2 regions of the Gordonia sp. VNK1 genome follow, and region 1 is predicted to be linked to the other one. Evidence: predicted binding sites of a transcription regulator. Region 1 holds the regulator's gene; the other holds the start of a gene.
The links. Region 1 encodes LexA, which represses DNA repair genes until DNA is damaged. Its sites were predicted from a motif close to CGAACANNTGTTCG; they were not measured.

Region 1 (5,784 bases):
CAGGCGGCCGTCGACGAGAGCCGGCGCGAGGCGGAACTCGTCGCGGGCTGGTCGGGGCCGGGGCACACCGCCGACGGTCACGAGGCGGCCATCCTGGCCAACGTCGCCGACGGTGTCTCCGCGCGCGCCGCCACCGCCTATCCGGTCGAGGGAGTGGGCCTGTTCCGGACCGAACTGGCCTTCCTCGACAGCGCCGAGGCACCCACGGTGGCCGAGCAGACCGAGCTCTACCGCGAGGTGCTCGAGGCGTTCGGGGGCAAGAAGGTCGTCGTGCGGACGCTCGACGCGGGTTCGGACAAGCCGTTGAAATTCGTCGACCACGGCACCGAGGCCAACCCCGCTCTGGGGGTCCGGGGTAATCGGATCACCGCTCGGCATCCGGAGATCCGCGCCGGGCAACTCGACGCCATCGCGGCGGCCGCCCGGGAGACCGGCAGCACTCCATGGGTGATGGCACCGATGATCGCCTCGGCCGACGAGGCCGCGGAGTTCGCGGCACAGGTCCGCGGGCGTGGTCTGGTCGCCGGGGTGATGGTCGAGATCCCGTCCGCCGCGATCCTCGCGTCGTCGATCCTCGCCGAGGTCGACTTCGTGTCGATCGGAACCAACGATCTGACGCAGTACACGATGGCCGCCGACCGCATGTCGGCCGATCTGGCCGAACTCACCGATCCGTGGCAGCCCGCGGTGCTCGCGCTCATCTCGATGGTGGCCGAGGCCGGGAAACGTACGGGTAAACCGGTCGGCGTCTGCGGTGAGGCCGCCGCCGACCCGCTGCTGGCCTGCGTACTCGTCGGACTCGGCGTCACCTCGCTGTCGAGTGCTCCGGCGGCGTCGGCGGCGGTCGGTGCCAAACTCGGCGGCGTCACACTCGATGCGTGCCGTGCCGCGGCGAGTGCTGCCCTCGCGACCGCCTCCCCGGCGGCCGCACGTGAGGCCGCCACCGCGGCGCTCGCCGGCTGAATTTCGGCGAGCGCCGCACCGGGCGGGCCCGGAGCCGGATCAGATCCGGCGCATCACCGTGACGACCTTGCCCAGGATGGCGGCGTCGTCGCCGGGGATGGGTTCGAAATGCTCGTTGTGCGGCATCAGCCACACGTGACCGTCCTTGCGCTTGAAGGTCTTCACGGTCGCCTCGCCGTCGATCATCGCGGCGACGATGTCACCGTTGTCGGCCACGTTCTGCTGCCGGACGACGACCCAGTCGCCGTCACAGATCGCGGCGTCGATCATCGACTCGCCGACCACCTTCAGCAGGAACAGTGAACCCTCGCCGACGAGTTCACGCGGCAGCGGGAAGACGTCCTCGACGGCCTCCTCGGCGAGGATCGGTCCACCGGCCGCGATGCGCCCGAGAACCGGGACGAAGGTCGGGGCGGGCAGATTCGACGCGACCGCGGTGTCGTCCGGTGGGGTGTGCTCGCCGTCCTGCACGTTGACCGCGCGTGGGCGGTTGTGGTCGCGCTTGAGCAGTCCCTTGCGTTCCAGTGTCCGCAGCTGATGGGCGACCGACGACGTCGAGGCCAGCCCGACGGCGTCGCCGATCTCGCGGATGCTCGGCGGATAGCCGCGCTCGCGCACCGACTTGCGGATCACATCGAGCACGCCCCGCTGACGCGGCGTGAGCGAGGCCTCCGCGGCCGCCGCGTCGAACGGGACCTCCGGCTCGTCGGCGGCGGCCGATCCGCGGCCGCGCTTGGTCGACGACGTCGACGTCGTCGAACGTCGGTTCTTCTCACTCATCGGGTGTTCGATCCTTTCGGTCGGAAACTCTGTTGTGGTCGGACGGTGTTGTCGGTGGTCCGGTGCGGTCGGTTGTCCCGTGCAGTCGGTGGTCCGGTGCGGCCGGGGTTTGTCCGCGGGTCTGCGCTGCTGGTCAACGGCCAGGTTAGTCCAGGTCACCGACAACTTCAAACATTTGTTCGACGTGTTGCGAGAAATTGTCGGAGGTGCGTGATAGAACTTCGAACATCAGTTCCTCGAACGAGTGATCGAGATCGGAGACTCTCATGCAGAACACCTTGGTTCGCAGTGAAACCGCAGGTCAGGCGCGTCGGGCGACGGTTCGGCGCACCCCGTCCGGTGCCCGTTTCGGTGCCGCTCCCGATGCCCGGGGTGCGGCGCGAGACGATGTCACGCCCCGGCGCGGCGCGATCGTGCATGCCGGACGGCCGGTGCCGGCTCGCCGCGCCACCCCGGCGGCGCGGCACCGGCACCTCCACCGCCCGGCCGACAATCGTCCGGTCGACCGGCCCCGGGTCGCGATCCCCAGGCGCCCGGCCGGGACGCCGTGCGCCGCGCCCGCGTCGCAGTCCCGTCGGGCGGGCCGTCGCGGTGCCGCGGTGGCCCTGCTGACCGGGGTGGCGCTGGCGATGCTGGTGTGGCTGATCGGTGTCGCCGGCAGCGATTACCAGGAATCCACCGCCCCCACGCCGGTGGCCACGCAGGTGGTGCACGTCCGGGCGGGGGAGTCGCTGAACTCCGTCGCCGCGCGCGTCGCGCCCGAGATGCCGCGGCAGGCGGTCATCGACGAGATCGTCGAGCTCAACGACATGGGTGGCAGCGCCCTGCGTGTCGGTCAGGCGCTGCTGACGCCCGCATATCGCTGAGCGGTGAGGCGCTATTCTCGATGCATGCGCTGCCCGTTCTGCAGGAATGATGACACCAAGGTCATCGACTCCCGAGTCGCCGACGAGGGACAGGCGATCCGTCGTCGCCGTTCGTGCAGCGCCTGTGGCCGACGATTCTCCACCGTGGAGACCGCCGTGCTGGCGGTGGTTAAGCGCAACGGCGTCACCGAACCGTTCAGTCGGGAGAAGGTGATGCGCGGGGTGCGCCGCGCCTGCCAGGGACGGCACGTCCACGAGGACGATCTGGCCCAGTTGGCGCAGCAGGTCGAAGAGACGGTGCGCGCCTCGGGCGTCGCGGAGATCCCCAGCAACGAGGTCGGTCTCGCCATTCTCAAACCGTTGCGTGACCTCGACGAGGTCGCCTATCTCCGGTTCGCGTCGGTGTACCGGTCGTTCGATTCCCTCGAGGACTTCCAACGCGAGATCGACGATCTGCAGGGCAATCTCACGCGGCGCAACGGCACGGATGCGCCCGATGCCCTCTCAGCCGAGTCGATCCAGGGTTCGTAGCGCACGCTTCTCCGAGATCGGATATCGGGTGCCCAGCCGCTGGGCGAACAGACCCACCCGCAGTTCCTCGACCATCCAATGCGCCTGTTCGTTGACGAGATCGCGACGGGCCTCGGGTACCTCGGCGAGTCGCTGATTCCACCGCCCGGTGACCCGGTCGAGCGTGCCCATGGCCGCCCGGTCCCGGTCCGCCGATCCCGGAAGGTGTTCCAGCCGTTCGCGTGCGGCCGCCAGATATCTCGGGAGTTCGGCCAGGTGCTCACGCGGGGTGGCCAGCACGAAGCCGTCGAAGATCAGGTTGGCCAGTTGCTCGGCGACGTCGTCGGCGGCGACCTGACCGGAATGCTCATCGATCGCCTGACGCAGCGGCGCGACCATCCGGAGTGCGTTGACGGCCGAGGCGAGATACTCCGGTGCGGCCGAACGTACGCGCGGACCGAGTGCGGCGGCCAGCGCATCGAACTGCTGCGGTGACCGCACCCGGGCCGCCGCGTCGACGTCGACGAGGTCCCGGATGGCCCGCCTGGTGCAGTCGGCGAAGAACTCGCTGGAATCCCGGTAGGGGTTCTGGCTCAACGCGAGTCGCCCGGCGGGGTCGAGGCCCGACGATGCCTTCGACGAGAGCCCGGTGATGGTGTGGTCGAGCAGCGCGATGACACCGACGACCCGCATCCGGTTGGCCTCGTCCTCGGTGGCGGCGGTGGCCCGCGCGACGCCCACGGATCGGCCGGGATCCCCGACGGCACGCAACGTGGGATGGCGGGTGATGTGTTGGCCCGCGACGTCGGCGGTCTCGGTGGCCGCCAGGGTGCCGAGCCCGTCGGCGGTCCAGGTGGTGTACACCGCGGCCGGGGGTGTCGGTCGACGGTCCGCTCCGTCGGCGGTGAGATCTGTGAACGACTTGCTGCGCCTGCGGATCTCGCCCGAATCGTCGATGACGGCGAAGGTGATCCGCAGGTGGGCGGGCAGGCGGTCGACGGCGAAGTCCGCCGGTGTCACGGTGTGCCGGGTGATCGTCGACAACTCGCGGGCCAGCCCACGGACCAGTGGTTCGGAGCGCGGCGTCAGCCGGGACAGGGCCAGATCGGCGAAGCGCTGTGCCGGGGCCATTGTCTTGCGAAGCTGTTTGGGCAGGGTCTTGACGAGTTCGGTGGCCAGTTCCGATCGCATTCCCGGTACCAGCCAATCGAATCCGGCGTTGCGGACGTGGGGGAGCAGGGCCTGCGGAATGACGACGGTGACCCCGTCGTCGGGTGCGCCCGGCTCGAATCGGTAGCGCAGTTCCAGGCGGGTGTCGCCCTGCTGCCATGCCCCCGGATAGTCGGTGTCGGCGACGGCGACGTCGGCGGCCACATCGGCGGGGGTCAGATCCAGCAGGGTCGGGTCGGTGCGCCGCGCCGACTTCCACCACGTGTCGAAATGCCGCGCCGAGGTCACCTCGGCGGGGATGCGCTTGTCGTAGAACTCGTAGAGCTGCTCCTCGGAGATCACCACGTCGCGACGCCGGGCGCGGTGCTCGACGTCGGCGGCCTCGGTCAGCAACTGCCGATTCTGTTCGAAGAAACGATGATTCGTCCGCCAGTCGCCCTCGACGAGGGCATGGCGGATGAACAGGTCGCGCGACACCTCGGGGTCGATCGGGCCGTAGTTGACGCGTCGGCGCGCCACCAGCGTCACGCCGTAGAGGGTGACGCGCTCATAGGCCATCGCGGCGCCGCGCGTGGAGGACCAGTGCGGTTCGCTGTGGGTGCGTTTCACCAGATCGCCGGCGAGCTTCTCCGCCCACAACGGGTCGACCCCGGCCACCGTGTGCGCGAACAGCCGGGACGTCTCGATGATCTCGGCGGCCATCAGGAAGGCCGGCGGTTTCCTGGACACCGACGACCCGGGGAAGATCATCAGCGTGGTGTTGCGGGCACCGGTGTACTCGCGGCCCTCGGCGGCCCGGACCGCGATGTTGCCGAGCAGGCCGGCGAGGATGGCGCGATGGATCGCGTCGGCATTCGGTTCGGTCTCGGGGATCTGCCAGTCGAGGTCGATGACGATTCCGCGCAACTGGCGGTGCAGGTCCTGCCATTCGCGGATGCGCAGGTAGTGCAGGAACTCGCGTTCGCAGGTGCGTCGGAACTGATTGGCCGACAACTCCTTACGTTTCTCCTGCACATATCGCCACAGCTGCGTATAGCTCAGGAAGTCCGAACCGGGGACGGCGAAACGCCGATGACTGGTGTCGGCGGCCTCCCGGTGTTCGGCCGGGCGTTCCCGGACGTCGGGAATCGACAGGGCGGCCGCGATCACCAGCACGTGGTCGAGGCAGCCCTCGTCGCGGGCGGCCACCAGCATCCGGGCGATCCGCGGATCGACCGGGATGCGGGCCATCGTGGCGCCGACCTTCGTCAGGCGCACCTCGCCCTTGTCGCGGCCGCCGGCGTCCGGTCCGCTGCCGCGTCCGGAGCCCTTGCCCGGCACCGTGATCGCTCCCAGTTCCGACAGCACGCCGACGCCGTCGCGGACCGCCCGGGAATCCGGCGGCTGCACGAAGGGGAAGTCCTCGATGTCGCCGAGACGCAGGGACGTCATCTGCAGGATGACCGACGCGAGATTGGTGCGCAGGATCTCCGGGTCGGTGAAGGCGGGCCGCGCA
Region 2 (5,784 bases), on a different contig from region 1:
GGTTCGACGACGTGCATGGTGTTCCGCTGATCCGGTGTTCCGCTGATCCGGGCTGCTGTCGCGGTATCAGCCGCGCAGCGGGGTCCGCAGCCACGGACTCCCCGGATCGGTGAGCAACCGACCGAGCACCGGGCGGGTGCGAGCGCACGATTCGTCGGCGAGTTCGATTGGGCGGGTTCCACTCTCGGCGGACGCCAGCGCCCGACCCCACTCGAAGGCGACCGCGAAGTCGTTCCAGTCCGGGTAGGCCGCGGCGGCGCGCTCCCCCAGCGACAGGACCAACTGGTGAACCCAGTCCTCGTCGCCGAAGCCGACGTGCAGACACATGCGCGCGAGTTCGACGCACTGACCGATCTCCCATGCTGCCGTGGTGATCGGCACGGCGAGCGGTAGCGCACGGGAACCGGTGGCCACCTGCACACAGGTGGTGATGCGGTGGGCCGGGATGTGGGGGTGATGGGCGGCGAACGCCGACAGCTGCGCCGGATCGACGCGAATATGGTTGCGTGGCAGTCCGTTCGGCGCGATGAAACCGAGGACGGAATCGTAGTCGGGAGTGATGAGGCCCTCGGCGATCGACTCGACCATGTCGAAGGCGGTCTGCGAATCGGTGACCGCCCAGGACTTTCGCAGCGCGCGGCGGATCGCGCGCGGCGTCTCGTGGATCTCCAGGGCGTCGACGGCGTCGGCGCCCGAGGTCAGTGCGAAGTAGGCACCGCAGGCCAGGCCACGGCGTTGCTCGGGGGTCAGTGGTCGGCCCGCCCAGCGGATCGGCGACCCGGGCTCACCCGGGGTGGCGTGCTGCTGGAAGAGGTTGTGCGGGAGGGCGTTCTGTGGGGTGGGGTTGTGCGGGGTGGGTGCGGTCGAGATCGGGAGCGGGAGTGGTGTCGCCACCTGAGTCGGAGCATTGTATGAATTCTTCAGGGGCACAAAGGCATCGGCATCACTCAATGCGGCGGTGAGCGCGTCGGCGAAATCGGCACAGCAGGCGAACCGTTGTTCCGGCCGCTTGGCCATGGGCCGCGCGAAGGTGCCGTCCACCGCTCGCGGGACCTCCGGGCACCGCTGCGACGCGAGCGGCTGTGGCGTGCTCACGTGGTGATGGACCGCGGATGCGAGATTCGAAGCGGGAAAAGGTGTTGTGCCGGTGAGCATTTCGAATGCTGCACAGGCCAGCTGGTACTGATCGGCGGCCGCGGTGATCTCCTCGGTGGCCAGCACCTGTTCCGGCGCACAGTACGCCAGACTGCCGACCAGCAGACCCGTTGCGGTGAGCGACATCTGCGAGTCCTGTGGCTTGGCGATCCCGAAGTCCGCCAGATAGATTCGTCGTCGGCGGTCACGCGTCACCAGGATGTTGGCCGGTTTCACGTCGCGGTGGAGCAAACCCGTTTCGTGCGCGTGATCGAGTGCATCGGCGATCGCGGTCACGATCTCACCGACCAGGGTCGGCGGCAGCCGGTGCGCCGGGTTCTCGCGGAGCATCGATGCGACGTCGGAGCCGTCGATGTAGGCCATCGAGATCCAGAGCCGCCCCTCGGATTCGCCTCGGTCATACAAGGGAACGATGCTCGGGTGCAACAGGCCGGCGGCGATGTCGGCCTCGCGGTTGAACCGTTCGCGGAAGGTGACGTCGTGCTGCAGCGCCTGCGCGAGGACTTTCACCGCATCCTGCCGCGGCAGACGGGGATGCTGGGCGAGGTAGACCTCCCCCATACCGCCGACGCCGATCTGGCGGAGGATGCGATAGCCCGCGCATTCGTCACCCACCGCCAACGTCGCCATGACGGTAGAGAGTACCCACTCGCGTCCACTCAGAAGGGTGGTGGTGCGCCGTCATCGGGAACGACGGGGTATCGCTTCTTGCGTCGTCGTGGGCGTGGCGGGTTCAGCGGGTCCACGCCGTCGGTGATGCGGGCGCGGTTGCGTTCGCGTTCGCGGCGACGCCGTTCGTACTTGGCGGCGAGCCGATCCCGGGTACTGGTGGGAATCACTCCCGGTTCCCGTGATGTCGGTGGTGCGGCCGGTGGGTCGGCGAACCGGTAACGACGTAACCCGCCGAAGAAGTCTTCGAGGGTTTCCGCCGGCCCCGGAATGTTCAAGCCTTCCGGGGTGGTGAAAATCGTGACCAGCCGACCGTTCTCATCCCGGTACTGGTCATCGAGCCAGCGGGAGTGCGTCTTCTGCAGGTGATGTCCCCGGCACTTCGCGTTGAGTCCGTCGGGGGTGGTCAGCCCACCGAGTTCGGGATGCTCGTGGTCGTATTCGTGCACGTGATCACAATCCCCGTCGAACGCGTTTCCCCGGCAGGCGGGGATCACGCACTCGCCGTGGCGAATCCGGATGAATGTGTCCAATGCCGTTGACAGCCGGTACGGATCCGACGGCAACGCCGACGGGAGTTCGACGTCCTCGGGATTGACGCCCTTGGGCACCAGCCGTCGGATCGTGGTCGGGAAACGGCTGATCAGATCGAGGACCTGCTCGGGGATGACCGCACCCTGCCCGACGAGGTAGCCGAGGTTGCCGTCGATCGGCGTCTCGGCGGCCGATTCGGTGTCGGCAGAGGATGATTCGCTGCCGGTTGACGCGGTGTCGGATTGGTCGGTGTCGGTCGCCGCATCAGGACGCGGGTCATCGGCAGCAGCGCTCTCCTTGGGCATCGACATCCGCGCCATACCCGCGCGGGTATCCGCGGTCGGCTCCCGCTCAGTGTCGGGTCCGCGTGCGGGTTCCGCGGCGAGTTCCGTTTCGGCAGTTCCACTCTCCTCGTCAGAGCTGCCCTCCTCGAGCAAGGACATCTGCGCCACACCCGCATCGGTGTCGGCATCCGCATCGGTGTCGGCATCCGCAGTCGACTTGGGCTCGAGAGCCGGTTCGGCCTTCGGTTCCGAACGCCGGGACTGCACCACCGATTCGGTTGCACCACCCCCGGATTCGCGGTCGGCGGCAGAACTCCGCTGTTCCTGCTGATCTTGTTCCTGCTGTTCTTGTTGTCGTTGGCGTTCCTCGATTGCCGCGGCGGTGGTCTCATCGGCGATGACGTGCAACACGATCTGCACATCCGGAATACAGCCGGGTTCCGGAATGTCGGCCGGGCAGTCCTCGTTGCCGCAGTCACAGGTGAACTGCGTCCCCGACAACAACGAGTACATGGCATCGGCCTGACGTTGCCGCCGCGTCCGCGGATCCTTCCGGCAGGCGCAGTCGGCCAGGGCCGCGATCGTCTTCTCCGCGATCGTGATGTGTTCGGCGGACATGGTGCCGGTGATCTCCCCGGTCCCATCGCCCTCAAAGTGGACGAACACAGCCCGCTTGTCCAGGTTCCGCTTCCGCGGTTCCCGCACCGCATCCGGAGCATGCTGGAAGACAATCTTGTCGACCATGTCCCGCAAACTCGTCGCCGGCCACTGCCCAGTCCGCTCGAACAACCGCTCCGCGATCGCCGCATCCACCAGCGCGGTGTTCGGATGCATCTCCGGTCCCGGATCGAGCAGGTTGGTGCGATCGATCAGCGTCCGGAACTGACTGTGACTGATCCGCCCCTCCCGCAATGCCCGCCCGGTCTTCGGCAGCCGGGTGGCCATCACGATCGCCTCATCCAGCATCCGCCGTGTCGTCACCATCGCCAGATTCCGGGTCCGGGAGATGTGTTCGGCCGCGATCTGCGCGTACTCCGCCGACTCATCCAACGGGCGATCGGTCAGACACCTCACCACATACGCGGTGAAATACGAATCCAGCCACGCCATATACGAACGACACCGATCCAACTCGGTCATCGCCACCAGTACTTCGTTGATCGAATGCTGATCCAACCGATCCGGATCCACCCCGAACAGAAACTCCAGCGGCAACCCCGGCCACGGCGACGGCCCCTGCTTCAGCAACGCATCGCGCACATCCCCACGAATCCGCGCGCTCCATGGAATGGTGCTCACCCTCGCCCCCTCGAACAAGATGACCGTCGAAGCTCTCTTCGATCTGACCATCATTGTAGAGACGGGCACCGACAAAACCGTTCACGCCGGGAACCGGCCCCGGAATCTGCGGATCGACAAACCTGTGGGGATGGAGGCTGACCACCACATGCCCGGGGCGGTGTCAGACCGAGTAGCGCTCCCGTAGTGAATTCTGCTGCGACTCGTCGATACCCAGACCCTGCGCGAAGTAGCCTTCGATGTCGCCGTACTCCTTCGTCACGGTCGCGAAGGCAGTGTCGAGATAGACGGCGTCGACGCCCAGGATCGGCAGGAGGATGTCGGGATCGCCGCCCTCGGCCGCGAATTGGTCGAACAACGGCTTGAGGGCGGGAACAAGGCGGTCGTTGGTCAGCAGGTAGTCGTGGTAGACATCCCCTTTGGACACACCCATCAGGGTCAGAAACGACGCCGCAGCCCAGCCGGTGCGATCCTTGCCGGTGGTGCAGTGGAACAGTGACGGCTCGGGATGCTCACCGAGCAGCCCGCGATAGAACGTCCGGTAGCCGGTCAGTGCGCTCGGAAGATTCACCAGTTCGGAGTAGGTTCCGGAGATGAGTTCCTGGGCCTTGCCGCCCTTGAGTTCCGCGGTTGCCATCGCCACGGTCTTGGGGTCGGAGAGGAACTTTCCGATGTTGGCCGGGATGGCCATGCCGGCGTCGGCAAGCACGTCGAGGTGGACGTCGGTGACGTCGGGGAGATCCGGGTCCGGCAACGCCGTCCGCTCCACGCTCGACCGCAGATCGTAGATGGTGCGCACGCCGAGCTTCTCGAACTCGGCGAGGTCGGCCGACGCCATCGAGGAGAAATCGGTCGACCGGTACAGCATTCCGGTCCGGACGCTGCCGGCGCCGGCGGGATAGCCGCCGAGGTCACGGAGGTTGGGCAGGGTCGAAATCGGACTGGGGGCACCGGGTGTTGTCGTCACGATCCAATCATCGCAGCGCGGTGTTCGGGTCAGTGGGTTGGAGTGGGATCCGCTCGCGCGATGTCACAGATCCGCTCCGGCTGTTGACACGGAGTTGTCGCCGCCCGGCACCCATCCGCGCCGACCCGCCGGACTCGGTCGGCCCGACAGCCGCATAGTGTTCGGATATCCTGAACACCATGCCCGGGTCCGACGAGTCCACCTCCGCCCAGATCGGCTGCCGCATCCGTGCGGCACGAGTCGCCCGCGGAGTGTCGCTACGCGAGTTCGCCCGCCGGCTCGGCGTCAGTGCGGCGACCCTCAGCGCCACCGAGACCGGTGGCACCGGCATCAGCGTCGACCGTCTCGCAGCCATCGCCGACGCACTCGGCGTGGCACCCGGCGAACTTCTCGGCATGCAGTCGCACACCGTCGAAAGTGAAATGACCACAACCACTCTCGATCGTTCCGGTCCACTGCCCCGCTGGCGCTTCTACGAAGGGCCCGACGTCACGGACCCGGTTCTCGCCGCGGCGTTGCGGTGCATCGTCGAGCGCGGCTATCACGGATGCTCCATCCGTGACATCGCCGAGAGCGCCGGGTTGTCGATCGCGTCGCTCTACCATCACCACGCGAGCAAACAAGCCATGCTCGTGGCCCTGTTCGACCTGGCGATGACCGACCTTCTCGATCGCGTCGGCGGCGCTCGCGACGAGGCGGGAGACGATCCGGTCCGAGCCCTGCGCCTGATGACCGAGAGCCTGGTGCTCTATCACAGCCACCGGCGCCGACTGTCCTTCCTCGCGTCCACCGAGATGCGCAGTCTCGTCGAACCCGACCGCCGGCGCATCGCCGATCGGCGCACCTCGCTGCAGCGAATGTTCGACGTGGAGGTGG

Region 2: the regulator LexA is predicted to act here: its motif matches at 3,969-3,982, upstream of ABLE94_RS24220 (DUF222 domain-containing protein).

Annotation. Positions count from the first base shown of each region.
Region 1 is NZ_JBDZDJ010000003.1:39,750-45,533, reverse strand. Features, by position in the region: gene ptsP (phosphoenolpyruvate--protein phosphotransferase) at 1-963, shown strand, start outside; gene lexA (transcriptional repressor LexA) at 1,003-1,743, opposite strand; gene ABLE94_RS04145 (LysM peptidoglycan-binding domain-containing protein) at 2,010-2,609, shown strand; gene nrdR (transcriptional regulator NrdR) at 2,634-3,140, shown strand; gene hrpA (ATP-dependent RNA helicase HrpA) at 3,114-5,784, opposite strand, start outside.
Region 2 is NZ_JBDZDJ010000030.1:20,752-26,535, reverse strand. Features, by position in the region: gene ABLE94_RS24230 (PaaI family thioesterase) at 1-30, shown strand, start outside; gene ABLE94_RS24225 (protein kinase domain-containing protein) at 67-1,785, opposite strand; gene ABLE94_RS24220 (DUF222 domain-containing protein) at 1,815-3,941, opposite strand; gene ABLE94_RS24215 (tyrosine-protein phosphatase) at 4,105-4,908, opposite strand; gene ABLE94_RS24210 (TetR-type transcription factor C-terminal domain-containing protein) at 5,088-5,784, shown strand, end outside.